Regions from separate parts of the Pantoea sp. YU22 genome, predicted to be linked through region 3. Evidence: predicted binding sites of a transcription regulator. Region 3 holds the regulator's gene; each other region holds the start of a gene.

Region 1 (10,171 bases), on a different contig from region 3:
GATCTGGCCGTTTTCCATTACGCAGATGCGATCCAGTGCGTCCAGACCGCTCAGCCGGTGCGTTACCATTATCAGGGTTTTACCGGCGGTGACCTGCTGCAGCAGCGCTAATATCTGGTGCTCCGTGGCGGCGTCGAGCCCTTCAGTGGGTTCATCCAGCAGCCAGAGATCGCCGTCGTGCAGCAGCGCTCGCGCAATCGCCAGTCGGCGCAGCTCGCCGCCCGACAGCGAACGGCCTCCTTCGCCGAGCCAGGCGTTGAGCCCTTCTTCGCTTTCCAGCAGGCGCGACAGGCCTGTCTGGTGCAGAACGCGGCTGAGCTGCGCATCGCTGGCGTCGGGACGCGCTACCCGCAGGTTCTCGCGCAGCGTCTGGTTGAACAGGTGTACGCGCTGCGTCACCACGCTAATGCGCTGACGCAGCGATTTTTCATCCCAGCTGCGCAGAGCGACGTTTTGCAGCGCAATGGATCCGGTTTCCACCTCCCATGCGCGCGTCAGCAACGCCAGCAGCGTGGATTTACCGCAGCCGGTGGGGCCGAGCAGTGCCAGGCGTTCACCCGCTCGCACCTGCAGCGAAAAATTATCCAGCACCGCTTCGGGACGATGGGGATAGTGGAAGGTGACCTTATCAATTGATACCGAAAGGCTGCCGGGCTCACTTGCCGACTTATCGGGAAAACGAATCGCGGGCGCCTGATCGATGATGCCGTTAACGCGTTCAGCGGCGGCGATAACCTGCGACAGCGGCAGAAAAGCGCCAGCAACCGGGGCCAGTGCTTCAAACGCGGCAAGCGCGCAAAATACCACCAGCGCGATAAGCGCGCCGGGCGAGGAAGCCTGGGTCACGCCATCCGCACTCATCCACAGCAGCAGCGTCACGGTTGCGCCGCTTATTAGCAGCAGCAGGCTTTGCGACAGCGCCTGCAAACGCTGCTGCTGACGCTGCGCAGCCTGCCAGCGGCCTTCATCCTGGTCAAGCTGCTGACGCCAGCGTTCGGAAAGGCCATAAATTGCCAGTTCAGCCTGCCCGCTCAGCCAGTACATCAACTGCAGACGCCAGCGCGCACGCTGTTGCGTAATGGCGCGACCGGCTGGCGCGCCCAGGCGGTAAAACAGCGGCGGCATCAACAGCAGCGTCGTCAGCATGACGCCGCCTAGCACCAGCGCCAGCCGCACGTCCACCAGGCTGATGCCCAGTGTCACCACTACAATCACCACAAACGCGCCTGCCAGCGGCGCGATCACTCGCAGATAGAGGTGGTCGAGCATATCGACGTCACCAACGAAACGGTTGAGCAGATCACCCTGACGGAATGCCGCCAGCTGACCTGGCGCCAGCGCAATAAGGCGGCTGAAGGTAAAAACGCGCAGGTGTTGCAGAACGCGGAAGGTCGCATCATGGCTGACCAGTCGCTCAAAATAGCGGGCGGCGGTGCGTGTGATGGCCGCGCCGCGCACGCCTGCAGCCGGCAGCATATAGTTAAAGCTGTAGAGCCCGGCGATGCCTGCCAGCGAGGAGGCAGCCAGAAACCAGCCTGAGAGCGCCAGCAGGCCGATACTGGCGAGCAGCGTAACGATGGCGAGCAGCACGCCCAGCGACAGTCGGTAAGGGTGACGCAAAAACAGGCGCAGGAAAGGACGCAGTGCGGACATCAGCAAATCTCCCTCTGACGATGCGAGACCATCTGGCGAAACGAGCCAGGTTCGGCGAGCAGCGCTTGCCAGCCGCCTTGCTGTACCAGCCTGCCATCCTGCATCACCCAGATAGCGTCCCAGTGCTGCAGCTGATCGAGCTGGTGGGTGATCATCAACGTCGTCTGCCGACGCGACGCTTTATCGAGCGCCCGCATCATATGCTGCTCGCTGCGGCTGTCGAGGCTGGCGGCGGGCTCGTCCAGCAGCAGCAGGCGGGCAGGCTTATAGAGCGCGCGCGCCAGCGCGATGCGCTGCGCCTGACCCACTGAAAGCCCGGCACCATCGTCGCCGACAGGCGTCAGCACGCCAGCAGAGAGCCGCGGCAGAAATTCGCTGACGCCGCAGTCATCCAGCAAGCTATCCAAATCGTCATCGCGCTGCGCGCCGCCCATCACGATATTGTCGTGCAGCGTGTCGGCGGGCAGCTGCGGATTTTGCCCGAGCCAGGCAATCTGCCGGTGCCAGTATGCGCGGCCCATTTCGCGCAGCTCGACGCCATTAATGCGTAGCGATCCCTGGTAAGGCAGAAAGCCGAGAAGCACGTTCATTAGTACGGTTTTCCCCGCGCCGCTCTGGCCCACCAGCGCAACGCGCTGGCCAGCGTTAAGGCTAAAGCTGAGCGGACCGCACAGGCGTTGATTATCCACGCTCAGCGCAACCAGATCCTGCGCGACGATGGCGATCGCCGCGTCGTCCGCCAGCTGCGCCGAACCGTCGGACCGTTCATGCTGGGGACTCTCGCGCATAAAGCGCTCAAGGGCATCCGCGCCGCCGACCGCCTGCGCTTTCGCATGGTAAAAAGCGCCCAGATCGCGCAGCGGCTGAAAGAATTCTGGCGCCAGGATCAACGCGACGAAACCGGCGAACAGCGTTACGCCTTGCCCATATGCGCCGAAATGGAGCTCGCCGAGGTAGGAAAAACCGAAGTAGACCGCGACGACCGCGATCGCCAGCGAAGCGAAAAACTCCAGCACGGCGGATGAGAGAAAGGCGAGTCGCAGCACTTCCATGGTGCGCTGGCGAAAGTCCGCAGTGGAGGAGGCGATGACGGCGGTTTCCGCTTCGGCGCGGTGAAACAGACGCAGGGTTTCGCGTCCGCGCAGGCGGTCAAGGAAGTCGCCGCTGAGGCGCGCCAGCGCAACAAAGTTGCGGCGGTTGGCGTCGGCCGCGCCCATGCCGACCAGCGCCATAAACAGCGGGATCAGCGGCGCGGTGGCGAGCAAGATCAGACCGGCTGCCCAGTTTAGCGGGAAAACGGTCAGCAAAATGCATAAGGGGATCAGCGCTGCCAGCGTCATCTGCGGCAGATAGCGCGCATAATACTCCTGCATCTCCTCAATCTGCTCCAGCAGCAGCGTCGCCCAGCTGCCTGCTGGTTTGCCGCGGATCCATGCGGGGCCGAGATCGGAAAGACGATCCAGTACCTGCTGACGCAGCGCCTGACGAATTGCCTGTCCAGCGCGAAAGCCTGCGGCCTCGCGCGCATAGTTAAGCAAGGCGCGCAGCGCAAAGCAGAGCAGCAGAAGGGAGAAGGGGAGAAGAAGCTCGCTGCGCAGTCGCTGTTCAACAATCAGCGCCTGTAGCAGGAAAGCCAGCAGCCAGGCCTGGGCGATGATGACCAGCGCGCTGGCCAGCCCAAACAGCGACGTCAACCGCAGCCAGCGGCTGCCAAAAGCGCGTTGCTGGCGTAGCCAGCGAATCAGTTCCTGTTGCCGGGTTTTATTCATGCGAGACCGTAAGCGTTGTCGATAACCCACGAAAAGAGAGGGGGATTGCTCTTCAGGCTGATGAATCTAGCACGGCGGCATAAAAAAAGGCGACTGAAAAACAGCCGCCTCGTATAAATAAGATCAGATAATTAACAAGTTACCGATCGTTTTTAACCAGTCCATCCAGATAACGCTCTGCATCCAGCGCAGCCATACAGCCGGTGCCCGCCGAGGTGATCGCCTGGCGATAGATATGGTCCATAACGTCGCCCGCAGCGAACACGCCGGGGACGCTGGTCTGCGTTGCGTTGCCATGCAGGCCGGACTGCACTTTGATGTAGCCGTTTTCCAGCGCCAACTGCCCCTCGAAGATCGCCGTATTCGGGCTGTGCCCGATAGCGACGAACAGGCCTGCCACTTCCAGCGACTCCGTTTCCGCCTCGTTGAGGGTCGAGCGCAGCGTCAGGCCGGTGACGCCCATCTGATCGCCAACCACTTCTTCCAGCGTGCGATCGGTATGCAGCACGATATTGCCGTTGCGCACTTTTTCCATCAGGCGGTCAATCAGTATTTTTTCCGCGCGGAAGCTGTCGCGACGGTGAATCAGATGGACTTCCGCGGCGATGTTCGCCAGATAAAGCGCCTCTTCCACCGCGGTATTGCCGCCGCCGATCACCGCGACTTTCTGATTACGGTAGAAAAAACCGTCGCAGGTGGCGCAAGCGGACACGCCTTTGCCTTTAAACGCCTCTTCGGAAGGCAGGCCCAGATAGCGCGCAGAGGCACCGGTCGCAATAATCAGCGCGTCGGCCGTATATTCGCCGCTGTCGCCGGTGAGACGGAACGGACGGTTCTGCAGATCGACAGTATGAATATGGTCAAAAATGATTTCGGTGTTGAATTTCTCGGCATGCTCATGCATGCGCTCCATCAGCGAGGGACCAGTGAGATCGTGCGGGTCGCCGGGCCAGTTCTCTACCTCGGTAGTGGTGGTCAACTGACCGCCTTTTTCGAGGCCGGTAATCAGCACTGGATTCAGGTTGGCGCGCGCCGCATAGACCGCTGCGGTATAACCCGCCGGACCGGAGCCCAGAATGAGCAATTTACTGTGTTTGGCCGTACTCATAGGATCCTCAGTTTCATTCGGCTGACAACATGACCTGGGATTGTAGGGAATTTACCGTGGCAAAAAAAGGGCTGGGGAATTTTGTTACCAATAGCTGCAAACGGCGTAGACGATAAGTCGGGCTTCTGCACGCCGGTTGCGCTAAAAGGGGGCAATAATCGGTTATTGCTGGTGCAAGAGTATAAAAATTCTCATTTAAAAACAGTTACCCAGCGGTCTGTCTGGCATCTTGTCCTGAATTTGGTCTTTTTACTTTGACAATCGCCTGCGCTTTTGCGAAAACAATGACAGAAGCGAAGAAGAAGGAGAGAGTCAAAACAGGGTTTCGTTCCTCGTTTTGCCCTTTTTTCCCGATAAATTACAGCCTGACATGGGTAATGACGCATGATGTGGACAGACAACATGCGTCATGCGGATGGATGCGCGACAGCGCACAGGCTCTGATTCTTCACTTCAATAATGCCTTGAACAGTGAACGTTTCCAGGGCGTGGCAGGTAAAGGGAAGGAATTAAGAGAGACAATAATAATGGTAGACAATAAGAAACGCCCCGGAAAAGATCTCGACAGAATCGACAGAAACATTCTGAATGAACTTCAGAAAGATGGTCGTATTTCCAACGTAGAACTTTCCAAACGCGTAGGATTATCGCCTACGCCATGTCTTGAGCGTGTGCGTCGTCTGGAGCGTCAGGGTTTTATTCTTGGCTATACCGCGCAACTTAACCCGCACTATCTAGATGCGTCACTGCTGGTTTTCGTTGAGATTACTCTGAATCGTGGCGCGCCGGACGTGTTTGAACAGTTTAACGCCGCCGTGCAAAAACTTGAGGAAACTCAAGAGTGTCACCTGGTTTCCGGTGACTTCGACTACCTGTTGAAAACGCGCGTGCCGGATATGTCCGCCTACCGTAAGCTGCTTGGCGAAACCCTGCTGCGCCTGCCGGGGGTCAATGACACCCGTACTTACGTGGTGATGGAAGAGGTTAAACAGAGTAATCGGCTGGTGATTAAAACCCGCTAACGCAGCGCAGGTGCAAAACCTGTGATATTTCGATACACTCCTGTGAATTCATACAGGACCAGCGTCGGGCTTGCCCGACGCTGTTGCCTTCATAATTTACAGGCACCTGGAGAGTTCTCTTGAGCCAGGAATACACAGAAGACAAAGAAGTTTCGTTAAAACCGCTGAGCAGTGGACGTCGTCTGCTGGAAGCATTGCTTATTCTCGTCTCACTTTTCGCCATCTATCTGATGGTCTCTCTCGTCAGCTTTAATCCTTCCGATCCGAGCTGGTCGCAAACCGCCTGGCATGAGCCGATTCATAATCTGGGCGGCGGCGTGGGAGCCTGGCTGGCGGATACGCTGCTGTTTATTTTCGGCGTGATGGCCTATGCCATACCGCCGGTGATTATCGGACTGTGCTGGATCGCCTTTCGCCAGCGCGATCGCCAGGATTACATCGACTACTTCGCTATCGGCCTGCGCCTGATCGGCGTGCTGGCGCTGGTGGTGACTACCTGCGGCCTGGCTGCGCTCAATGCCGATGACATCTGGTATTTCGCCTCCGGTGGCGTTATCGGCAGCCTGGTCAGCAACGCTATTGCGCCCTGGCTCAGCCCGATGACCGGCACGCTGGCGCTGCTTTGCGTCTGGGCGGCGGGCATTACGCTCTATACCGGCTGGTCCTGGCTGACCATCGCCGAGCGCATCGGCGGCGTGGTTATGGGCGTGCTCACCTTCGCCAGCAACCGTTCGCGTCGCGACGAGCCCTGGCAGGAGGATGAAGAGGCGTTCGACGATACGGCCGCACCGCGCGTTGAGGTGGCCTCGCAAGATGAGGATGATGTACTGCTCTCTGCGCCGCGCGCCAGCACAGAACATTCAGCGCCGGAAGTGGCCGATCCGCTTCTGGCGAAAGCCGCTGCGGCGACAGATGCCGCGCTGATCACGGCGGCCGAAGCCGCTGGCGTTGCGGCGCCCGTAGCCCCGGTATCGGCTGCTGCGATCTCCTCTCAGAGTGCTGCAGCCCCCGCTGCTGCCATGCCGTCTCAGGTTGCCGCCGCGTCAGCGCCGGTTGCTGCGATGCCGCCTCAGGCGGCCGCAGCGCCACTCTCCTCTCAGACGGTCGCAATGCCGCCTGCCGCCTCCGTTGCGCCTGTAACGGCTGCCGCCGCACACTCTGCGGCAGCGAATCCGTTCGCTGCGTCTCAACAGCCCGTCAACGCCTTTACGCCTGCGTCACCTCAGCCAGCCGCGCCTGCTCCCGCCGAGCCGCCGCGTTATCATTTTGAGATGCCGCAGACGCCGTCCGCGCCCGCTTTCACCAGCTGGGAAGAGGATGACGGCCCGCAAATGGGCAACTGGCGCGATGCCGATACGGCCGATATAGCCGCTACGGCGGGCGCGGCGACAGCCGCCGCGCAGGCAGCCTCTACGCCGCTGTTCGATGTCGCGCCTGAAGAGAATTACAATCCGCAGGTGAAGCAGGGTATCGGACCGACGCTACCGCGTCCTAAGCCGGTCAAACTGCCGACGCGTCGCGAGCTGGCCTCTTACGGCATTAAGCTGCCTTCTCAGCGAATAGCGGAAGAGAAGGCCAAAGCGCAAGAACAGCAGCGCGCTGACGTCTCGTCTCAGCCTGCAGACGCGCAGTCCGAATGGTCAGAGCATCAGCAGGAGGCGCAGGAACAGGCGCAGCTGCGCGACGCTTTCGCCAGCCAGCAGCAGCAACGCTACGGCGAGAGCTGGCAGCAGGATGAAGATACGCAGCAGGATGAAGATCAGGAAGAGGCTGTCGAACAGGCCGCGCTGGCGCAGCAATTCGCCGCGCAGCAGCAACAGCGCTACGGCGCTGAAGAGCAGAAAGAGAAATCGCCAGCCCTGAGCCTGGATACCTCCTCCGCGTTCGATTTCTCGCCGCTGGACGATCTGGTGGATGAAGGCCCCAGTGAGCCGCTCTTTACTATCGCCAGCGCGCCAGAGCCGGAAGCGCCTGTGGCAACGCATACGCCATGGCAGCAGCCTGCGGAAGCGCCGGTTGCTCAGCCTGCCGTGCCGGTGGCCGCACCGACGGTTTCTGCCGCTTTTGCACCCGCCGAGCCGGAGCCAGAGCTGACACCTGTGATGCAGACGCCAGCCGCCGCGCCGCCGCAGGCGTCGCAGCCCGGCTCGCTGGATAACAGTCTGATCCATCCTTTCCTGATGCGTCATAACCAGCCGCTGGAGAAACCCTCTACGCCGCTGCCGACGCTGGATCTGCTGACCTCGCCGCCAGCCGAGGAAGAACCGGTTGATATGTTCGCCCTTGAGCAGACGGCGCGTCTGGTCGAAGCCCGTTTAGGCGACTATCGCGTCAAGGCAGAAGTGGTCGGCATCTCGCCGGGCCCGGTGATTACCCGCTTCGAGCTGGATCTGGCGCCGGGCGTGAAAGCCGCGCGCATCTCCAACCTGTCGCGCGATCTGGCGCGTTCGCTCTCGGCGGTTGCCGTGCGCGTAGTTGAGGTGATCCCCGGCAAGCCTTATGTCGGTCTGGAGCTGCCCAACAAGCATCGTCAGACGGTCTATCTGCGCGAAGTGCTGGACTGCGCCAAATTCCGCGACAACCCGTCGCCGCTGGCCGTGGTGCTGGGTAAAGATATCGCGGGTCAGCCGGTCGTCGCCGATCTGGCAAAAATGCCGCACCTGCTGGTGGCCGGTACGACCGGTTCCGGTAAGTCGGTCGGCGTCAACACCATGATTATCAGCATGCTCTACAAGGCAACGCCGGAAGAAGTGCGCTTTATCATGATCGACCCGAAAATGCTGGAACTGTCGGTCTACGAAGGCATTCCGCACCTGTTGACCGAAGTTGTCACCGATATGAAGGACGCGGCTAATGCGCTGCGCTGGAGCGTCGGCGAGATGGAGCGACGCTACAAGCTGATGTCGGCGCTTGGCGTGCGTAACCTCGCTGGCTACAACGAAAAAGTCGAACAGGCGGAAGCGATGGGACGTCCTATTCCCGATCCGTTCTGGAAACCGGGCGACAGCATGGATATGACGCCGCCGGTGCTGGAAAAACTGCCTTATATCGTGGTGCTGGTGGATGAGTTCGCCGACCTGATGATGGCGGTCGGTAAGAAGGTTGAAGAGCTGATTGCGCGTCTGGCGCAGAAAGCGCGTGCCGCAGGTATTCACCTTGTGCTTGCTACGCAGCGTCCGTCAGTGGATGTGATTACCGGTCTGATTAAGGCCAACATTCCGACGCGCATCGCCTTCACCGTCTCCAGCAAAATCGACTCGCGCACCATTCTCGATCAGGGCGGCGCTGAATCGCTGCTGGGTATGGGCGACATGCTCTATATGCCACCCAACTCCTCAATGCCGGTACGTGTGCACGGCGCATTCGTCCGCGATCAGGAAGTGCACGCTGTCGTGCAGGACTGGAAAGCGCGCGGACGTCCGCAGTATATCGAAAGCATTACGGCAGGCGAGGAGAGCGAGGGCGGCAGCGGTGGTCTTGAGGGCGACGAGGAGCTGGATCCGCTGTTCGATCAGGCGGTGGCTTTTGTAGTCGACAAGCGTCGCGCCTCGATCTCCGGCGTACAGCGTCAGTTCCGCATCGGCTATAACCGCGCCGCGCGCATTATCGAACAGATGGAAGCGCAGGGGATCGTATCGGAACCCGGACACAACGGTAACCGTGAGGTGCTCTCTCCGCCACCGCATGAAATGTAGCGCGACACGCTTTGCAACAAACAATCATGGGCCAGTTTTTACTGGCCCATTGTTCAGGCGACATTTACCCCTCATATCAGAATACGCTTTCGGGTTTTTCTCCTGGCTCAATGGCAAAACGACGGCCAGAATTAAAACGGTATTCACTGGATAGAGATAAATAAGGAATTGAAGCGGATGAAATTAAGCGTAATCGTGCCTGGCCTGTTGGCCGTTTTTGCGTCAGCCAGCGTTATGGCGGACGCCTCCAGCGATCTGCAGCAGCGTCTGAACAAGGTTAACAGCTTCCACGCCAGCTTTAGCCAAAAAGTGACCGACAGCAGCGGCGCCAACGTGCAGGAAGGCGAAGGCGAGCTCTGGGTAAAACGCCCCAGCTTATTTAACTGGCACATGACCGCGCCGGACGAAAGCGTCATTATCTCTGACGGCAAGAATCTGTGGTTTTATAACCCGTTCGTTGAACAGGCCAGCGTCAGCCTGCTGAAAAACGCGACCAGCAACACGCCGTTTATGCTGATTGCGCGCAACCAGCCGAGCGACTGGCAGCAGTACAATATTAAACAGCAGGGCGACGCGTTCGAACTGACGCCGAAAAACAGCGATGGCAACCTGAAGCAGTTCACCATCTCCGTGACCTCTGCGGGCACCATCAACCAGTTCAGCGCCATCGAGCAGGACGGGCAGCGCAGCAGCTACCAGCTGAAGAGCCAGAAAAACGGCGCGATCAGCCCGGACAAATTCACCTTTACGCCGCCCAAAGGGGTGACGGTAGACGACCAGCGTCAGTGAGGTAAGCGTGGGTAATCTGTCTCTGGATTTTTCCTCCGAAGATTTCAAGCCGCTGGCGGCGCGCATGCGTCCGGAAACGCTTAAGCAGTATATCGGGCAGCAGCATTTGCTGGCGCCCGGTAAGCCTTTGCCGCG
Region 2 (10,171 bases), on a different contig from region 3:
CGATAATGTGCCGCCTTATAAAGGCCCGAACAAAATCGCAGGCTACGAGATCATTCCAACGACCAGCGGCGGCCTGAGTCAGATCCAGCAGAAACTGGTGGCGGCGCTCGACAAGATTAACGCTTTGCCGCTCAACAACGTGGTGACCGAGGCAACTGGCACGCTGAAAGAGAGCCAGCGCACGCTGCGTGAAATGCAGGGCACGCTGAAAAATCTTAATCAGATCACCGCCAGCCCGGCGATGAAAACGCTGCCGGAAGATATGCAGCAAACGCTGCGTGAACTGAACCGCAGTATGAAAGGGCTGCAGCCAGGTTCCCCGGCTTACAACAAGCTGGTGGGTGATATGCAGCGACTCGATCAGGTACTGCGCGAGCTGCAACCGGTATTGAAAACGCTCAATACCAAGAGCAACGCGCTGGTCTTCGAGGCCAAACCGGGTCAGGATCCACAGCCAAAGAGGGCGAAACAGTGAGAAAAGGAGCCGTTTTGTGCGCCGCGCTGCTGTTAAGCGCGTGCAGCAGCACTATCGATAACACCTACTACCAGCTGCCGTCGCAACCGGCGGCTATGCAGGTGCGCAGCGGCGGCGAAGCGCAGCCGCCAGCGCTGTGGGTTCAGCAGGTCGCCGTTCCCGATTATCTGGCGGGCAACGGACTGGTTTATCAGACCAGCGACGTAAAATACGTTATCGCCGCTAATAATCTGTGGGCCAGCCCGCTCGATCAGCAGCTCCAGCAAACGCTGGTCGCTAATCTGAGCAAGGCCCTGCCGGGCCGACTGGTTTCCGCTGCGCCGCTGGGCGAGAAGCATGACACGTTGAGCGTCACGGTGACCGGTTTTCAGGGACGCTATGACGGGCGCGCCGTGGTAAGCGGCGAGTGGGTGCTGCAGCATAATGGCCATGTGGTGAAGCAGGGCTTCGATGTGGCGCTGCCGCAAAACGAAGACGGCTACGAGGCGCTGGTGCGTACGCTTGCTGTCGGCTGGCAGCAGACCGCGCAGCAGATCGCCAATGCAGCGATAACTTCAGAATAAAGTTCGGTAAAGATTTTGCTCCGCCCCTGATTGTCGTCAGCGAAATGCTACGACGAGAAGGGGCTTTTTTTATTGGCTCTTCAAGGCGATAAGCGAAACCGTCAGCGGCAACAATGGCAATTTAACGTCAAACTGATGACACTGGCGTGAAATTTGCGCATTGACCTTTCCGGGCGGGACAGGTAGAACTTAACTGTGGCTGAGTAATATTTCGCCACTCTTTTTCTTTCCACCAGATTCCACAGACCTGATATGAGGGATACGGAGTATGAAGAGACAGAAACGAGACCGCCTTGAACGCGCTCACTCACGTGGCTACCAGGCCGGTATTACAGGACGCTCGAAAGAGATGTGTCCGTATCAGATGATTGAGGCTAAGTCTCACTGGTTGGGAGGTTGGCGACAAGCCATGGAGGACAGGGCGGTTACGGTGTAATTGTCCGTCACGAAAAGGAAGAAACCTCCGCGCTGGCGGAGGTTTTCATTTGCGCTATCAGAAAGCGTTGGTGTCTTTAAACAGACCGACTTTCAGATCGCTGGCAGAATAAATCAGATTACCATCAACGAAGACTTCGCCATCGGCGACGCCCATCACCAGTTTGCGGTTAATGACGCGCTTGAAGTGAATGCGGTAGGTGACTTTTTTCGCCGTCGGCAGCACCTGGCCCGTGAATTTCACCTCGCCGACGCCCAGCGCGCGGCCTTTGCCTTCTCCGCCAAGCCAGCCCAGATAGAAACCGACCAGCTGCCACATGGCATCCAGACCGAGACAGCCTGGCATCACCGGGTCGCCAATAAAGTGACAGGCGAAAAACCACAGGTCCGGATTGATATCCAGCTCGGCTTCAACGAAACCTTTATCGTATTTACCGCCATCTTCGGTCATCTTGACCACGCGGTCCATCATCAACATGTTGCCTGACGGAAGCGGCGGACCGTTCTCGCCAAACAGTTCACCGCGACCTGACGCAATCAGGTCCTCTTTGCTATAGGATTCGCGTTTATCAACCATGTTTTCAATAAGCCTTGTTTTAGTGAAGCACGAAGTTTAGCGAACAGCTGTACGCCGGGCAATTCAATCAGTTCTGGTTAAACCAGTTTAGCCAGCGAAGAGGCCAGGGTCGATGGCTCGCTTCCTGCTGATTGAGTTGGGTAATACGATCCTGGATCCTGCGCAGCAGCGTGTCGCCGTTCTCATCATCGCTGTGCCAGATAACGCCGGTCAGCAGCGGCAGCGCTTCATCGGCACGATCGATCGCCCAGATATGGAAGCGGCCCTGTTCAACGGCGTCGACCACTTCCTGGCTCAGGCACAGATGGCGCACATTGCACGCCGGAATAATCACGCCCTGCTGGCCGGTGAGCTCGCGTTCGTTGCAAATCGTAAAGAAGCCTTCAATCTTTTCATTCAGGCCGCCTACCGGCTGAACGTTGCCGAACTGATCGACAGAACCTGTTACCGCAATCTGCTGATTAATCGGTTGATTAGCCAGCGCGCTGATCAGGGCGCACAGTTCGGCCAGAGAGGCGCTGTCCCCGTCGACTTCCGAGTAGGATTGCTCAAATACCAGCGATGCGGAGAAGGGCAGCTGTTGATCCAGCTCCAGTTCGGCGATCAGATACGCCTGCATGATCATCATGCCTTTCGCGTGGATGTTGCCACCCAGCTCAGCTTTGCGCTCGACATCGGTAAATTCGCCGTCGCCTGGATGAACCACGCAGGTAATGCGCGAAGGTTCGCCCCAGGGACGTGGATGGCCTGGAAACTCCACGACGGAAAGGCCGTTGATTTGGCCGACAATTTCGCCTTCGGTTTCAATCAGGATCTGTTTTAGCAGGATCTCATCACGCATGCGTTCGGCAAGGAAAGCTTCGCGCCAGCTGCGGGTCTCAAGGGCGCTGACTAACGCCGCTTCGCTCAGCTCGCTCTCCTGCATAAAGGCTTCGCGCATCTGACGCAGCAGCCAGCGTGGGCAGAGCGGCAGCACTTCCTGATCGCCGGTGTAACGCACCGCCTCGCGGATCAGCGGCGGCCAGAAATCAGTTTGCGGCGCAGGCAGCCCCGTCTGCAGCGCAACATCCTGCGCCCAGCGGCACCAGGCAAGCATGTCATCTTCGTCGACGATTTGCAGGTTTTCTTCGAATTCAGTATAGGTCGCCAGCTCGTGCAGTTCCGGATCGCTTTCCTGAAAGGCTGCCAGCGCATCGCGATCGCCGCACAACACCAGCTTCAGGCTTAGGGGAAGCGGGGGAATGGAAACCGGCAGAGGATGACGCTCATCCGCCGACTGCCACTCCAGGCGGCCCAGCTGGATGGCGCGCTTCAGCCGCAGCCAGAGCAACGGCTGCGCCTGCAGAGTACGCAGCGACAGCACCAGCGTACCGCCGTTGGCGCGGTGGATCAGGCCCGGTTCAAGCTGCAGACGATCGCGGCGCAGACGCACGCAGCCAAACAGCTGCTCGTTCTCAATCCACTCCGCAAAATGCACCTGACCCGTGCCGGTAAAAGGATGCGAGGCATCGCCGGGCGGCTGGAGGGTCACGTTATCCGCAATGATATGATAATGTCCGCCGAACAGCTCAGCGGGTTCGTCGGCGATACGCTCCATCTGGCGCGCAATCAGTTCCAGGTAATCCGCATTCTCCTGACTGCACACCAGCAGAAGGGGAAAGCCTTCGGTCTGTTGATCGAGATAAGCCAGTGCATTCAGCAAACGCGGCTGTACCGCCGCCAGGCTATCGGTCTCTTCTTCGGTAATACGGGAGAAAACGGACGCGTATCCGGTAATATTCGGCTGCAGGTCTTGCCAGGAAAGTTGAGAGCTGGTCAAAATAATCGCATTTGGTTAATTAAAGAAAAGCGGGATTATACAGGAAACCCCTTTGTTAAGCACTGCATGGTTCGGATTAACCCTGAGACAAACAACGCCTTTTTCCTTACTGCATCCAGGAAAAAAACTGTTATTCTTAGTTTGTTACGCGGTCACGATGAGATTCCGATGAAATACCAACAACTCGAAAATCTTGAAAGTGGATGGAAATGGAAATACCTGGTGAAAAAACACCGGGAAGGTGAACTGATCACGCGTCACCTTGAACTCAGCGCTGCGCAGGCGGCCGTTGAGGAGCTGCTCTCAATGGAAAATCGTCCGGTCGATGTGGCTGAATGGATCGCGCAACATATTCACCCGGACCTGGATAATCGTCTTAAACAGACGATTCGCGCGCGTCGCAAGCGGCACTTTAATGCGGAACATCAGCATACGCGTAAAAAGTCGATCGATCTGGAGTACCTGGTGTGGCAACGCCTGGCGGGACTGGCGCAGCGTCGCGGCTGTACGCTGTCGGAAACCATCGTTCAGCTGATTGAAGATGCGGAACGTAAAGAAAAATACGCCACGCAGATGTCGAGCCTGAAACAGGATCTGCAGGCTATTCTTGGCAAATCGGAAACGGGCAGCGAATAACGCGGCGCGTAAACGCTAATCAGCAGACATAAAAAAACCCCGCTTTGCGGGGTTTTTCTTACGGAGTAACTTAAGCCTGCGGCTGAGTTACAACGTCTTTGATACCTTTCACGTCGATTTCTACGCGACGGTCCGGACCCAGGCAGTCGATCAGAGCCTTACGGCCTTTCACGCTGTCACAGGTGTTGCCGGTAACTGGGTTAGATTCGCCCATGCCACGTGCAGAGATCTTGTTAGACGGGATACCTTTAGATACCAGGTAGTCAACCACAGACTGAGCGCGTTTCTCAGACAGTTTCTGGTTGTACTGGTCAGAGCCGATGCGGTCAGTGAAGCCCAGAACGACAACAGAACCGTCTTTCGGATCCATTGAGCTCAGCTGGCTATACAGCTGATCCAGAGCCTGCTGGCCTTCCGGCTTCAGGGTAGCTTTGTTGAAGGTGAACAGCACGTCAGACTTCAGGGTGAAACGCTTGGTTTCAACAACTGGAGCCGGAGCCGGTGCCGGAGCTGCAACCGGTGCAACTTCATCCTGACCGAAGCGGTATGAAACGCCTACGCTCAGCATGCCGTTGTCAGGACGTGCGCCAACAGTCTGCGCATCACCGATGTTGTTAACCCACTGGTAGTCCAGACGAGTTGCCCAGTTCTGAGTCAGAGCGTATTCAACACCCACTGCTGCCAGCGGAGAAACGCCGGTGTCGTGGTCGCTGATGCGGCCATTAACAACGTTGTTCTGAGTTGCGTCAGCGCGCCATACCATACCACCCAGACGGGTGTAGACATCCAGATCGTCAGTGATCGGATAGCTCAGTTTAGCAGCCAGCTGAATGCCCTGTGCTTTGAATGCGCCGTTGTTTACGGTGCCTTTGTTCGGCATACGGCCAAGCCAGTCGTAACCCAGCTCGAAGCCCAGGTACGGGTTAGCCTGGTAACCCAGGAATGCACCAGCGCCAAGCTGAGATTCGTGAGTCGGGCCGTTGTTGTTGCCATAACCGTTACCGTAGTAACCAGTATCATGATACTGAGACCAGCCCAGTTTAGCACCGGTATACCAGGTGTCATCTTTCGGAGCGGCCTGCGCTACGGTAGCGAAGCCAGCCAGTGCCACTGCAATTGCGATAGCTGTCTTTTTCATTTTGCGCCTCGTTATCATCCAAATAGGCAATGAGCAAAAAGGGATGCTCTTGGTTGTAATCCTTCGCCGGGTTAATACGCTCGCTTATGACTCTACCGATAAAAAACGGAGATTATTGAGCACCCTGGCGAGGTAAAGTCTACAACGAGATTGGAAAGTTACAAGTATGATGTGAGGGGATGCTGCAAAAAAACAGGGCTTTATACACATATTCTAACATTTGACCCGGTCTTAATGTCGGCCTCTTTTTGAGCAAAATGCAGCTAAACCATTGTCAAAGCTGGAAGGAAAAGAATCAGTGGCTTAGCTGAAATAAAAAAGGCAAAAGGCGCGAGAAAAATCCTAATTTTACTCAATGAAACAAATCCGACTGAATTTTTAGCCCTTTATTTGGTCGCAGCGTGGTCGCGGAGCTCCCGTTTGGGCGCATAATCAATCCCAGCGCTTTTCCTTCCGCTGCCGCCTGCTCCAGTTCGCGTCGCTCTTCTTCATCGAGATCATAAGGGATCCAGGCGAGCACCACGCTGTAATTCCCTGTACGCAAAGCTTTAATCATCGCTTCTACGGAGGTGCAACGCTCTGAGTCCGCAACGTGCATGCTTTTTTCCAGCGGCAGACCTGACTGCTGCAGCCAGGCGCGATTAAGCTTATGCGCGGGCGTCAGCCACAGCTGCCAGCGAGACTCCTGGCTGAGCTGTTGCAGTAACGGCAGCAGCAACATTTGCATCATGCCGGGCTGTTCGCTGTAGCGCAGTTCCGTGATCCAGCCGCTGTGCTGCGACGGCTTAGAAGAGGAGACATGACGGTGGGCAAAGCCTGCATTATTAAAGTGTTGGGTGCGCATAAGTTAACCACTCAGCATTGGACTGTATGGATATACAGTAATGACTTCCTGGATAAAGATCAACCTCAAATTTGGAAAACGGCTCGCAAAAACGGGAGAAGGTGAGACGGGAACGCAATAATTAATTGAACCCTTAACGGATTTTTTCTATATCTCTAACGGACTGATAGACATGACTTTTTAGTCGTATTTTTGCACAAGGAGAGCGTGCCATGAAAAAACAGCACCCTATCGTAGAACGGTCACGTCACCGTCTGGCCGCCTTAGGCCACATCGAATCGCGTACACAGTTTGGCGGCTATGCGCTGGCGGTTGAAAAAGTGGTTTTCGCGCTGATCAATGATGACGCACTCTATCTGCGCGCCAGCGAAGCATTACGGGAATATGCGGCGCGAAAACCGATGCAGCCGCTGATATTTCGCAAGCGCGGCGCCGCTGTCAGCCTCAATTACTACCGCGTCGACGACGTGCTGTGGAGTGATTCTTCTCAGCTGCTGGCATTGTCCGCCGCTTCGCTACGCACCGCTCAGGAAGAATCTCTGGCCAGACAGGTGCCGCTGCGGCTGAAAGATTTGCCGAATCTTAGCCTGCGAATTGAGCTTCTGCTGCATGAGGCAGGCGTCAAAACCGTGCGGCACCTGATCGACCTGGGATCCAAACAGTGCTGGCTCAGACTCCGGGCGATAAACCGGCATATCGGGTTTAAAACTTTGCTGGCCCTTGAAGGCGCAATAAAAGGGCGGCATGAAGCCGCCTTGCCCCAGGCCGTCAGGGCGGAACTCAATGAGTGGTATCAGCAGGCGCTAAAGGGAGACGCCTCTTAAGAGGGCGCCAGCGTGCGGCGCAGGCGGGCAATCTCCGGCAGCAAGGCCACCAGCAACCCTAACTGCTGTAACACCAGCGGCGCACGCGTCTCCTGATTGGCCGCCATATCGCTGATACGCTGCGTCAGGGCGCTCTGCATACTTTCCGCCTCGGCATCGCTCACCACCTCGGTTTGCAGCACATCTTCGACATAGCAGACCGTGTCGTCGAGCAGCGTCAGCAGCGCACTGTCGTTAAGCTTATCGCGGTGCGCGCCCAGCGCGGAGATATAGCTCAGAAAAGAGTGATTAAGACAGAGCAGCTGGAAAGCGGACTCTTTGTGTTTCTGGTGCGTACGCGACTCGCCGCTCATATTTGAGACCACGGAGGCCAGCTCCGCATCGGCGTTATGGGCGTCGCGTCGCGCGATACGATAAGCCAGGCGATTATCTTTGCCCTGGTGATACTGCTCCATAATCGCATCCAGATAGCGGCAGTTAGCGTTCAGGGTCCGCTCCGCCACCGCTGGCAGCTGCCGGAAGCGCCAGTCGGGCCAGATAAAGGCCACCGCCAGCCAGGCGAGCGCGCATCCCAGCAGCGTATCCACAATGCGCGGCAGCGCGACCTCAAAGCCTTCTCCCAGCAAATTGAAGCAGAGCAGCACCAGCAGGGTGATAAACAGCGTCGCCTGCGCATATTGCACCTGACGAAAAGCGAAAAACAGCACGCCGCTGACCACAATCAGCGCCAGCTGACCTTCGGTTGAGGGCACCAGCCAGAGCACCGGCAGCCCGATAGCAATGCCCGCCAGGGTGCCGCCGATACGCAATGCCAGCCTGCGTCGCGTGGCGTTATAGTTGGGCTGACAAACAAACAGGCTGGTCAGCAGGATCCAGTAGCCGCGGTCAAGACCGGTGAGCTGGATAAAACCATAACCGATACAGAGCACGACAGTCATGCGTACCGCATGACGGAACAGCGCGGAGGCGGGCGTCATATGACGGCTCAGCCGCAGGCGGATGTCGCTCCAGCCGCTCAGTCCCTCACGCGATAGCCGGTTATCGCCCGGCGGGGTTTCGCTGGCCAGAGACTGTTCTGACTCTATCGACCCCAGCTGCGCGTCAATCGCGCGCAGATTGCGCAACAGCCAGAACAGCGGACGCAGATGCGGCGCGTCAGGCTCGTTTTGCTGCAGACGCTCCAGCGCGGTCTGCAATCGATCGAACGCCCGCTCGAAGCGAGGATCGTGCTCCCAGCGCTCACGCATTAAAATGCACTGCGACAGCTGGCGACACGCCTGCGCCTGCATATTCAGCAGCCGCTGAAAGCGGAACAGAATTTCGTTATAGCGCCAGTCGTCGCGCAGCAGATGGTATTGCAGATGGGATGAGCTGGCGCGCTCGTGAATATCCTGCGCCACGAAATAGTAATGCAGGCTGCGACGGGTGCTGCGCGATCCGCGATCGCCGCGCAGACGGCTTTGCAGCGTGGTTTTAGTCAAATTAAGCTGCGCCACCAGCTGGCTGTTAACCATCGCGGTGCGGATCAGCGTAGCGTCATCCTGCGCGTCGCCGTCGGGATCGAACAGGTTCGCTTTGGCCTCAAGATATTGCGCCAGCTGCGCATAGCTGCCCGCCAGTTGCTCCTGCACCGGCCGCACCGGAAACATCAGGTGGCCGAGCAGCGTCAGCAGGTTGTACCAGAGCGCGCCGACCAGCAGCAGTATCGGCTGCATATACCACTGCGAAAAAAGCCCGATGCCCAGCATGGTGTAAACCGCAATCAGCAGCGCGCCAAAGGCGATAGTGGCGTAACGCTGGCCGAGCGCGCCAAGCAGAATAAAGCCCCAGGTTGAGAGCGCCAGCCCGGCCATAAATGCCAGCGGATGCGGAAACAGCAGCTCTACCGAGACCGATGCGATACAAAAGCAGAGCAGGGTGATCAGCAGGTTCCGCAGGCGGCCGCTGAGGCGGTCGTCCAGATCGGCCAGCGCGGCAGCCACCACGCCGAGCGTCAGCGGGATGGTCCAGTCTATCTGATGCAGCCACCAGGGCACCGCCGCACAGCCGGCCAGCGCCAGAAAAATGCGCAGCAGGTAACGCCAGCTGCTGTTAAACAGGTAGTTGCGCCAGCCCGGCAAGGCTTTGGACATCATGTTGCGACCTCAGTAGCGACGACGGGCACTGGCTTCGCGCGCGGCCCGGGCTTCTTCCACCGATACCACGCGGCGGCCGACCGGCCAGAGTGCAATGGCGGCGATCTTGAAATTAGCGAGACCCACTGGAATGCCAATGATGCTGATGCACTGGACGATGCCGGTGGAGATATGCGTCAGACAGAGCCACCAGCCGAAAAAGATCAGCCAGAAAATATTGAGAAAGGTGCCGCCGGTATTCAGCAGCGCGCTTTTACTCTCCGGGCGCAGCACATCCACATGCACCGCCTCGTTGCCGTAAGGTACTAGGGAGAGTTTGGTAATTTCCCAGCAGGAGCGCGTCAGCGGAAGGGTAAAGATCAGGACGATACTCACCAGCGTGGCGAACAGCCAGCAAAGGGTGGTGATAAACCCGCCGAGAATAAAATTAAGAATGTTCAACACTGTGCGCATGGCGTTCTTTTCCTTTTGCTTTCCGCAAGATGTGCCGCCAAGTTTAGCCTGTTTTAAGGCTGGAGCGCCAAGAGTCTGACAGGTAAACTCCCGATATTCTTTTTTCAGGTTCGACGGTGTGGACATGGAACTCAAAGCGACATCGATGGGCAAACGGCTTGCCCAGCATCCCTATAACCGGGTTCGCCTGCTGGCGGCTGGGGTGGAAGTAAGCGGTGACCGGCACGAATACCTGATCCCTTTTAACGAACTGCTGAATATCAGCTGCAAGC
Region 3 (10,171 bases):
TCTACACTTTTATTTCATGAGGTTATTTCAAGAAGCGTGCCACAATATAATCTGTTGATTTTATTATAAATACCTCTGAGACAAAGTCTTGCTCATAGTGAAATTCGCCGATTTATGGCGTAAAAAAAACCAGCGCTCAGGCTGGTCTTTTTATGTAGTGAAAAGCCGTCACGCTTCCTGTGGGATTTTATCCGCCACCAGCGCCAGCGCAGCTTCCAGCACGCGTACGTCTGCGCCCGGCTTATGCGCATTCTCGCTCAGATGGCGACGCCACTGGCGCGCGCCTGGGATGCCCTGGAATAAACCCAGCATATGACGCGTGACATGGCCCAGATAAGTGCCCTTCGCCAGCTCCGCCTCAATATAGGGATACATGCTGCGCACCACCGCCACCGGATCGACAGCCGGCGCGTCGCGGCCAAACAGCTCGCGATCTACCTGCGCCAGCAGGCCTGGATTCTGGTAGGCCTCACGCCCCATCATCACGCCGTCGAGATAGTGCAGATGGGTTTTCGCCTCTTCCAGTGACTTTACGCCGCCGTTAATAGCAATAGTCAGCTGCGGAAAGTCACGCTTCAGCTGGTAGACGCGCGGATAGTCGAGCGGCGGGATCTCGCGGTTCTCTTTAGGACTCAGGCCGGAGAGCCAGGCTTTGCGCGCATGGATAATAAAGGTGTCGCAGCCGCCGCGCTGCGCCACGGTGCCGACAAAGTCAGTCAGAAAGGCGTAGCTGTCCTGCTCGTCAATGCCGATACGGGTCTTTACCGTCACCGGAATCGAAACGACCTGGCGCATGGCGTCGATACATTCGGCCACCAGCGAGGCTTCCGCCATCAGGCAGGCACCGAACCGACCATTTTGCACCCGATCGGAAGGACAGCCGACGTTGAGGTTTACCTCATCGTAGCCGCGCGCCTCCGCCAGTTTCGCACACTGCGCCAGCGCCGCCGGGTCACTGCCGCCGAGCTGCAGCGCAACCGGATGCTCCGCCTCGCTGTAGGCCAGATAGTCGCCCTTGCCGTGAATAATGGCGCCGGTCGTCACCATTTCGGTGTACAGCAGCGCATCGCCGGTCAGCTGGCGATGAAAATACCGACAGTGTCGGTCGGTCCAGTCGAGCATTGGCGCGATGGAAAAACGTTGCGGGGAAAAAGAGTTGCTCATGAAGCGCAGAAAATCCGTTAAGGGTGATGATAATCTGCGCAAGGATAACACATTAACAGGATGCCGGGCGACTCTGCGTCGCCCGGTTTACAGAGGGCTGGAAACGCTGATCAGAAGTTAAAACCGAGCTGCATCATCGCACCCCAGGTGTTGTCGTCGCCCACCGAGCCCGCCAGATCCAGATGGACCTTGTTGTTGAACGGCGCCAGGCCGAAACCCGCGGTAAAGACGTTTTCATCGTTGGATTTCATATCCGCGCGGTAACCGGCGCGCAGCGCCAGCCAGTCCAGCACGCGATATTCACCGCCAATCCCAGCGTACTGGCTGCTCTCTTCCGATTTGAAACGCTTGGTTTCGGTCAGGTCTACATCCAGCGCAGCGGTAAAGGGACCGCCGGTCCATGACAGGCCAGAGGTCACCAGCGGACGGATCTGATAGGTATCGCGATAGCCGTTGGTCTCTTTGGTCTTCAGATCGCGCGATACCAGGTTCTGCCCGGTGACGCCCAGCGTCCAGTTGTCGCCCAGCGGCGTCGCTAAACCGGCATCGATGTTGAAGCCGGTATTATCGTTGCGGTAGCGGCTGCCGTTGAGGTCATTTTTATCGTAGTTATAGATGCTGGCGGTGTAGTTATAGAGCCAGGTTTTCTGGATCTTCGGCGTAACGCCCAGCGAAACCGGATGGCCCGCCACGTTGAATTCATGCGCCACGGAGATGCCGTAATCAGTTACCAGTGCCGCGAGTCCGTTTGCGCTGGAGCGTAAGTTATTTTGATCGCCCGGCACGGGAATCACTGTACCGTTCGCCACACCGTCAAGATAGGCGATGTCGCTCTGCGCCACGTTGGCGCGCAGGTGCACCGTGCCGTAAGCCTTGGTGATAAAGGCGAATGGCAAGGTTTCATTGGGTACGGTTACTGCCAGCGCGACGCCCGCCGTGGCGTTAGCCTTATTGCCGCGCAGATCGCGCAGCTGATTCGCTACGTCTTTTGACGCCGTCTTCAACTGCGGGTAGCCGTTAAGATAGTCACGGAAGGTCAGGCCATTAATCACGTCACGATAGCGATCAACGGTATCGCTGATGTCATCGACTTTGTCGACCATCTTGTCTTTATCAGTAATCTGCAAGCCCGCAGACGGGAAAATGATGCCGACATTATCATCCGGCTGCGCGCGCGTCATCAGCGCCGGGTTCGCCAGTACGGCTGAGCTCCACGTAGAGGAAGCGACACCTGTACCGCCCATCGCGTCGTTACGCGCGTCATACCAGGTACCCGCAGCCATTGCGGAAGAGGAGATAAAAAGCGCATTTAAAACAGCAGGATATAAAAGCGCGGAGCGCCGGGTGGTTTTGTTCGCCATTTGTCTGCCATCACCTTGATCAGGAAAACATTCATCATCGGAATTTGTCGTTAGCGCTATTGTGAACGGCGGCTAACGGTTCATTGCTGTGAATTCAGTCGAAACAGCACTGTTATTCGCCGGATTGGATGTTTTAGCTACAAATCGGCGCTTTTATTATTTAGCGGGATAGTTAAAAAAGGGTATTAAGGCCAGCGGTTTCTTAAGGCCTCATGAACATTAGTGCTTAACCTGGTGAGTTGTAAAGCGAATCGTTAATTTTGTTGCTTTATATCTCAGTAAGGCTGGCACTGCTAAGCCGCTTTGCGGTATAGCTGGTCGCTGAATACCTATTTAATTTATTGATATTTAATTGGAAATGAGCAAAGAAGAGATAACAACCGCAACTCCAGCGCAAGCGATTTTAGTGTGATAAAATAACATCTCGTTTTTAGCGGAGAAGCACCATGTCGATAATGACGCCCGAGCAAATCATGACCCAGGCTGAGAAACTCTGCCTGCAACGCGGGGTGCGCCTGACAGCGCAGCGCGCCGAAGTGTTACGTCTGATGGCTGCGCAGCATGGATCGATTAGCGCTTATGACCTGCTGGACCAGTTACGCGCCAGCGAGCCGCAGGCGAAACCGCCGACGGTCTATCGCGCGCTCGATTTTTTGCTGGAACAGGGCTTTATTCACCGCGTAGAGTCAAACAACAGTTATGTCATTTGCCATCACTTTGAAGCGCCCGCCCATACCTCGGTGATGCTGGTATGCGATCGCTGCGCGGCGGTGACGGAGAAACAGGCGCAGGGTGTAGAGAAGATTATTGACGATCTCGCTGGCGAAGCGCGCTTTGTCCTGCGACATAGCGTGATTGAGGCGCATGGGCTTTGTGTGGACTGTGCTGAGGTAGAAGCCTGCATGGAGCACGATAGCTGCGATCATGACCATGAGACAGAAGGGAAAAAACGCGGGAAAAGAGGGTAACCGGCACCTCCCTGTGCCGGGCGTTCAGACAAAAGCTGAACGGGGAGATTACCAGCGGTAATCTTTGTTCTGGGTTTCCCAGTCTGAGACTTCTTTCTCTGCCTCATCCTTAGCGTAACCGTAGCGTTCCTGAATTTTGCCGACAAGCTGATCGCGTTTACCTTCGATAACCTGCATATCATCGTCGGTCAGCTTGCCCCATTTTTCTTTGAATTTGCCTTTGAACTGCTTCCAGTTACCACTCGCTTCGTCTTTATTCATTTCAGACCTCCACGTCATCCTTAGTTTTACATACCACCATGTAATGGCAGTACGACAATACAAAGCGCTGCTGTGTCGCGCTGTTGTAAGGTAATTATAGTAGACGAATCGGCAACTGCGGGATAATTACAGAATAATCTGTTTAACGAGGCGTAAATCAGACGCGAGCGCAGAGGCTAATTAGCAGCTAAACCAGCGGTTTAGACGCCATTCACGCCGCCAGATTAGCCAGAGCGAGACGCCGCGCAGCGCGAGAAAGACCGTCACCGCCAGCCATAAACCGTGGTTACCCAGCCAGGGCAAGGTCAGCAGCGTCAGGAAATAGCCGAGCGCGGCAACCGCCATACTGTTACGCATTTCTCGCCCGCGCGTTGCGCCGATGAACAGGCCATCCAGCAGATAGCACCACACCCCCGCCAGCGGCAGGATGATTTGCCAGAACAGATAGCGATCCACCTGCTGCCGCAGCGAATCCAGCGAGGTGAGCGCCGCCACTATAGCTTCGCCGCTCGCCGCGTAAATCAGCGCGAACGCCAGCGCCACCATTCCTGCCTGACGACAGGCGGCGTGCCATACAGCCAGCAGCCTGTCGCCGTCGCGCGCGCCGTAGGCTTCGCCAGAGACAGCTTCCACCGCGTAGGCGAAACCGTCGAGCGCATAGGCGGTAAAGGTGATAAACATCAGCAGAACGGCATTAGCGGCGACGATCTCAGGCCCCAGACGCGCGCCGATCAGGGTGAGCGAAGCAAAGCAGAGCTGCAGCAACAGCGAGCGCAGCATAATGTCGCGATTGAGACGCAGCAGACGGCTAATATCGCCGCGCCAGCTCTGTTTCAGCATCGCCATGGAGATGCCGCGTATTTTCAGTACGCGCCACACCATCGCCAGCCCTACCGCCAGCGTGACATATTCCGCCACCGCCGTTGCGGTCGCCGCGCCCGCGACGCCCCACTTCAGCCCCGGCACCAGCCAGAGATCGAGCAGGATATTTACCGCGTTGCCCACCACCAGCAGCACAACCGGCGCGCGGGCATACTGCACGCCAAGCAGCCAGCCGAGGATCACCATGTTCGCCAGCGTCGCCGGCGCGCTAAGCCAGCGGATATGAATGAAGAGCGCGGCCTGTTCCAGCACCTGCGGATTGCCGCCCGCCAGCCGACTCGCCAGCGAACTTAACGGATCGCGCAGCAGCACAAACAGTCCGCCAGCAAGCAGCGCCATCAGCAGCGGCTGCGTCAACGCGCGCGCCAGCGCCTGCGGGTCGCGTGCGCCAAAGGCCTGAGCGGTAAAGCCCGTGGTGCTCATGCGAAGAAACAGGAAAAGCATAAAGACGAAGCTGGTGGCGGTGGTGCCAATCGCCACGCCGCCAAGGTAAACCGGACTGTTGAGATGGCCGATAACGGCGGTATCCACCAGGCCGAGCAGCGGCACGGTAATGTTAGAAAGGATCATCGGCAGCGCCAGCCGCCAGAGGTGTCGGTCGTCTGTAGAGAAGAGACGCATCAGCCGGTCCATGCCTGAAAACGTAAAACAGAAAGGAGCGGCGTTAACCGCATTGAGAGCGCTTTAACAGCTTATCGTACAGACGCCTGACGAAACGATACAGGCGTCTGAAGGCAACCGGTCAGAGCCACTCGCCGTTGCGCACCACGCCCACCGCCAGACCTTCAACGGTCAGCGACTGCGTGCGGGTATCGACGATAATCGGCTCGAAGTCGTTGTTTTCCGGCAGCAGATGCACCACGGTGCCCTGCTTTTTCCAGCGCTTTACCGTGACTTCGTCATCGATGCGCGCCACTACGACCTGGCCGTTACGCACATCCTGCGTTTTATGTACCGCCAGCAGATCGCCATCCATAATGCCGATATCTTTCATCGACATTCCCGCGACGCGCAGCAGAAAATCAGCAGAAGGCTTAAACAGGTCGGGATCAACTTTGTAATGCGTTTCAATATGTTCCTGCGCCAGCAGCGGTTCACCGGCGGCGACGCGGCCGATCAACGGCAGCCCGTTAGACTCTTCCTCTTCCATCAGCAGGCGAATGCCGCGTGATGCGCCGGAGACGATCTCGATAACGCCTTTACGTGCCAGCGCTTTCAAATGTTCTTCGGCGGCGTTGGGGGAACGGAACCCCAGCTGCGAGGCGATTTCCGCACGCGTCGGCGGCATGCCCGTCTGGTTAATATGGTCGCGAATCAGGTCATAAACCTGTTGCTGCCTGGTGGTTAATGCTTTCATCCCGCCCCCTGGTTGTTTATACAGTCGCTGTGAGTATATACAGGTATTGGCGAAATGAAAACCAAAACCCAGGGAAATAACAGCCATTTGGGCAATTGTGGAAAGCCTAGCGCAAATGGGACCAAAGCAGCGCGATCCAGACAAACAGCGCCAGTATGATAGCCAGCAAGACGGCGGCTGAGCCCATGTCTTTCGCCCGTCCGGCCAGCGGATGACGCTCCTGACCAATGCGATCGACCACCGCTTCAATCGCGCTGTTAAGGATCTCGACGATTATCACCAGCACCACCGATCCGATCATCAGGATGCGCGCGACGGTATCGACATCCAGCCAGCAGGCGATGATAACGGCGATGATGGCGGCCGTGGCTTCCTGACGAAACGCGGCCTCATGCTGCCAGGCGGCGCGCAGCCCTTGCCAGGAGTAGCCTGCCGCTTTCACAATCCTGAGCAAACCGGTGGTATTACTTGCCATTGCGAGGGAACCCTTTTAGTTGTTTGACGTCAATGTCTGGGCCAGGTGCGTTTGGCACCACACAGATCTTCGCAGCACTTTCTGATATGCTTGCGGCGCTTTGCTAACAAGAGGCTTCATGTTGTCTATGTCAGGTTGGCGTAAACTCTATTATAAATTGTTGAATTTACCACTTTCCGTTCTGGTAAAAACTAAGGCTATTCCGGCCGATCCCGTTTCCGAACATGGACTCGATCCGACGCGGCCGATTATGTACGTGCTGCCATACGATTCCAAGGCGGATTTGCTGACGCTGCGTCAGCAGTGTCTGAAGCATAATTTGCCCGATCCGCTGGTGCCGCTGGAAATTGACGGCACGCTGCTGCCGCGCCACGTGTTTATTCACAATGGCCCGCGCGTGTTCCCCGCTTTCGGGCCGAACACGGAATCGGTGAAAATTTTCCACGAGTATCTCGATCTGCACCGCAATAATCCACATCTGGATATCCAGATGCTGCCGGTCTCGGTGATGTTCGGCCGTGCGCCAGGTCGTGAAGTTCAGGGCGACGATACGCCGCACCTGCGCGAGCTTAACGGCGTAGAGAAGTTTTTCGCCATCGTCTGGCACGGCCGCGACAGCTTTGTGCGCTTTTCCCCGACCGTCTCGCTGCGCTGGATGGCGACGCAGCACGGCACCGATAAATCTATCGCGCAGAAACTGGCGCGCGTGGCGCGCATTCACTTTGCGCGTCAGCGGTTAGCGGCGGTCGGCCCACGTTTGCCGGCGCGACAGGATCTCTTCAACAAGCTGCTGCAGTCCAAAGCGATTGAAAAAGCGGTGGAAGAAGAAGCGCGCAGTAAAAAGCTCTCTCATGAGAAGGCGCAGCAGAACGCTGTCGAGATGATGGAAGAGATCGCCGCGGACTTCTCTTATGAGGCGATCCGCGTGACCGATCGCGTGATGGGCTGGCTCTGGAGCCGTCTCTATCAGGGCATCAACGTCAACGGCGGCGAGCGCGTGCGCCAGTTGGCGGAAGATGGCCATGAGATTGTCTATGTGCCCTGCCATCGCAGCCACATGGATTATCTGCTGCTCTCCTATGTGCTTTATCATCAGGGCCTGGTGCCGCCGCATATCGCCGCAGGTATCAACCTTAACTTCTGGCCCGCCGGGCCGATTTTCCGCCGCCTGGGCGCATTCTTTATTCGTCGCACCTTTAAAGGCAACAAACTCTACGCCACCGTATTCCGCGAATATCTCGGCGAGCTGTTTAGCCGCGGCTATTCGGTCGAATATTTCGTTGAGGGTGGGCGCTCACGTACCGGCCGTCTGCTCGACCCCAAAACCGGCACGCTGGCGATGACGCTGCAGGCGATGCTGCGCGGCGGCAAACGTCCGATTACGCTGGTGCCGATCTATATCGGCTATGAGCACGTTATGGAAGTGGGCACTTACGCCAAAGAGCTACGCGGCGCGGCGAAAGAGAAAGAAGGCTTTATGCAGATGGTGCGCGGTCTGCGTAAGCTGCGCAATCTGGGTCAGGGCTACGTTAACTTCGGCGAACCGCTGCCGCTGGTGAACTACCTGAACAAGCAGGTGCCGGAGTGGCGCGACGCTATCGACCCGATTGAACCGCAACGTCCCAGCTGGCTGACGCCAACGGTGAACGATATCGCGGCGCGCCTGATGGTGCGCATCAACGAAGCGGGCGCCGCCAACGCCATGAACCTGTGCGTTACCGCGCTGCTTGCCTCACGCCAGCGTTCGCTGACGCGCGAGCAGCTGATCGAGCAGCTTGAGTGCTACATTGAGCTGCTGCGTAACGTGCCCTATTCTCCGGAATCGACGGTGCCGCCGCTTTCAGCGGAAGAGCTGCTGAACCATGCCATGAGCATGAATAAGTTCGAAACCGAACAGGATAATATCGGCGACATCATCATTCTGCCGCGCGAGCAGGCAGTGCTGATGACCTATTACCGCAACAATATTCACCATATGCTGGTGATGCCGTCGCTGATTGCCGCCATTATTCAGCAGCATCCGAACCTGAGCGAAGCCGAGCTGCTGCGCCAGGTCCGTCTGATTTACCCGATGCTGAAAAGCGAACTGTTCCTGCGCTGGGAAATCGACGCGCTGCCGGCGCTGCTGAGCGCGCTGTGTCAGGAGCTGGCGCGTCAGGGCCTGATTACCCTGCAGGATGGACAGCTGCGCCACACCGCGGCGCGCTACCGCACGCTGCAGCTGCTGGCCGCAGGCATCCGCGAGACGCTGCAACGTTACGCCATTACTTTCTCTATCCTCAGCGCGAAGCCGACCATCAACCGCGGCACGCTGGAGAAAGAGAGCCGTATGCTGGCGCAGCGTCTTTCGGTGCTGCACGGCATTAACGCGCCGGAGTTTTTCGATAAGGCGGTATTTACTACGCTGGTGCTGACGCTGCGTGATGAGGGCTATATCAGCGATACCGGCGATGCCGACGTCGAGCGTACTCAGGCCGCCTGGCACATTCTGGCCGATCTGGTGACCAGCGATGTGCGGTTAACTATCGAAAGCGCAGTCGCGCATGAGTAAATAGCCGCAGGCAGATAAAGCAAAGGGCGACAGAGATGTCGCCCTTTTTGTTGCCGGTAAGGTGCCTGCGCGGTGAGTATGGCCCGATCGCAAAGACGCAACAGCGGCATCCCTGCCCGCTCGGCCCGCGTCTTCCCTGACGCGGGACGCTTTGCTCCTCGGGCCATACCCACCGCGCGTTTCAGCCTTGTTGCTCGCTGGATTAAAGTACTTAAAACAGCTGGCTGAACGGCGGCGTATTCAGCACCACGCCGATAAAGATCACCAGCCCGACATAGTTATTGTTAAGGAATCCCTGAAAACAGGCGTCGCGCTCACGGTGGACAATAAGTTTTTGCTGGTAAACAAACAGCACGGCGGCACCCAGCAGCGACCAGTAAAACAGCGCGTTAAGCTGCATCAGCGAACCGACCAGCGCCAGCAAACCCAGGGTTGCAAACTGCAGCAGGCCGATAATCAGCTTGTCGTAACGGCCAAACAAGATCGCCGTTGATTTGACGCCGATTTTAATATCGTCGTCGCGATCCACCATCGCGTATTGCGTATCATAGGCGACGGTCCAGCAGATATTAGCCAGAAACACCAGCCAGCATTCTAGCGGTAAGGACTTACTAACCGCCGCCCAGGCCATAGGGATCGCCCAGCCGAATGCCGCGCCCAACACCACCTGCGGCAGATGAGTATAGCGCTTCATAAAGGGATAAGACCACGCCAGCGCCAGACCGCCCAGCGAAAGCAGGATGGTCATCAGGTTCATGGTGAGGACCAGCGCGAACGCCAGCAGCCCCAGCAGCACAAACAGGATTTTCGCCTCTTTCTCACTCACCGCGCCGCTGGGTAGCGGACGACCGGCGGTACGCTTTACGAAACCGTCGACCTTGCGATCGGCAAAATCGTTGATGACGCAGCCCGCCGCGCGCATCACAAAGACGCCAAGCACAAACACTACCAGCACCCGGAACGGCGGAACGCCCATATCCGACAGCCACAGCGCCCACAGCGTCGGCCACAGCAGCAGCAGCGTGCCGATCGGTTTATCAATACGCATCAGGCGGCTATAGGCCTGAAACTTGCTCATCTCTACGCTCTTTTGCACGTTAAATCTTCCTCAGGCCAGGTCGCGATAGAGCGGCGAGGCAGGTAAAAACAGTT

The links. Region 3 encodes LexA, which represses DNA repair genes until DNA is damaged. Its sites were predicted from a motif close to TNCTGTATGTACATACAGNA; they were not measured.
Region 1: a site for LexA is predicted at 5,591-5,610, ahead of EKL29_RS01045 (DNA translocase FtsK 4TM domain-containing protein). Genes of this name have one in related genera too.
Region 2: a site for LexA is predicted at 6,508-6,527, ahead of sulA (SOS-induced cell division inhibitor SulA). Genes of this name have one in related genera too.

Annotation. Positions count from the first base shown of each region.
Region 1 covers NZ_RYDU01000001.1:208,410-218,580, forward strand. The annotation lists gene cydC (heme ABC transporter ATP-binding protein/permease CydC) at 1-1,653, opposite strand, end outside; gene cydD (heme ABC transporter permease/ATP-binding protein CydD) at 1,653-3,422, opposite strand; gene trxB (thioredoxin-disulfide reductase) at 3,562-4,530, opposite strand; gene lrp (leucine-responsive transcriptional regulator Lrp) at 5,058-5,552, shown strand; gene EKL29_RS01045 (DNA translocase FtsK 4TM domain-containing protein) at 5,672-9,247, shown strand; gene lolA (outer membrane lipoprotein chaperone LolA) at 9,425-10,036, shown strand; gene EKL29_RS01055 (replication-associated recombination protein A) at 10,044-10,171, shown strand, end outside.
Region 2 covers NZ_RYDU01000001.1:281,739-291,909, forward strand. The annotation lists gene pqiB (intermembrane transport protein PqiB) at 1-475, shown strand, start outside; gene pqiC (membrane integrity-associated transporter subunit PqiC) at 472-1,038, shown strand; gene rmf (ribosome modulation factor) at 1,307-1,474, shown strand; gene fabA (bifunctional 3-hydroxydecanoyl-ACP dehydratase/trans-2-decenoyl-ACP isomerase) at 1,532-2,050, opposite strand; gene EKL29_RS01310 (Lon protease family protein) at 2,118-3,875, opposite strand; gene matP (macrodomain Ter protein MatP) at 4,038-4,505, shown strand; gene ompA (porin OmpA) at 4,576-5,643, opposite strand; gene sulA (SOS-induced cell division inhibitor SulA) at 5,996-6,487, opposite strand; gene EKL29_RS01330 (TfoX/Sxy family DNA transformation protein) at 6,700-7,311, shown strand; gene yccS (YccS family putative transporter) at 7,308-9,446, opposite strand; gene EKL29_RS01340 (YccF domain-containing protein) at 9,456-9,899, opposite strand; gene helD (DNA helicase IV) at 10,024-10,171, shown strand, end outside.
Region 3 covers NZ_RYDU01000002.1:449,462-459,632, forward strand. The annotation lists gene dusA (tRNA dihydrouridine(20/20a) synthase DusA) at 169-1,164, opposite strand; gene EKL29_RS06550 (conjugal transfer protein TraF) at 1,275-2,525, opposite strand; gene zur (zinc uptake transcriptional repressor Zur) at 2,972-3,493, shown strand; gene EKL29_RS06560 (CsbD family protein) at 3,542-3,754, opposite strand; gene dinF (MATE family efflux transporter DinF) at 3,935-5,257, opposite strand; gene lexA (transcriptional repressor LexA) at 5,379-5,993, opposite strand; gene EKL29_RS06575 (diacylglycerol kinase) at 6,100-6,468, opposite strand; gene plsB (glycerol-3-phosphate 1-O-acyltransferase PlsB) at 6,596-9,019, shown strand; gene ubiA (4-hydroxybenzoate octaprenyltransferase) at 9,231-10,097, opposite strand; gene ubiC (chorismate lyase) at 10,128-10,171, opposite strand, start outside.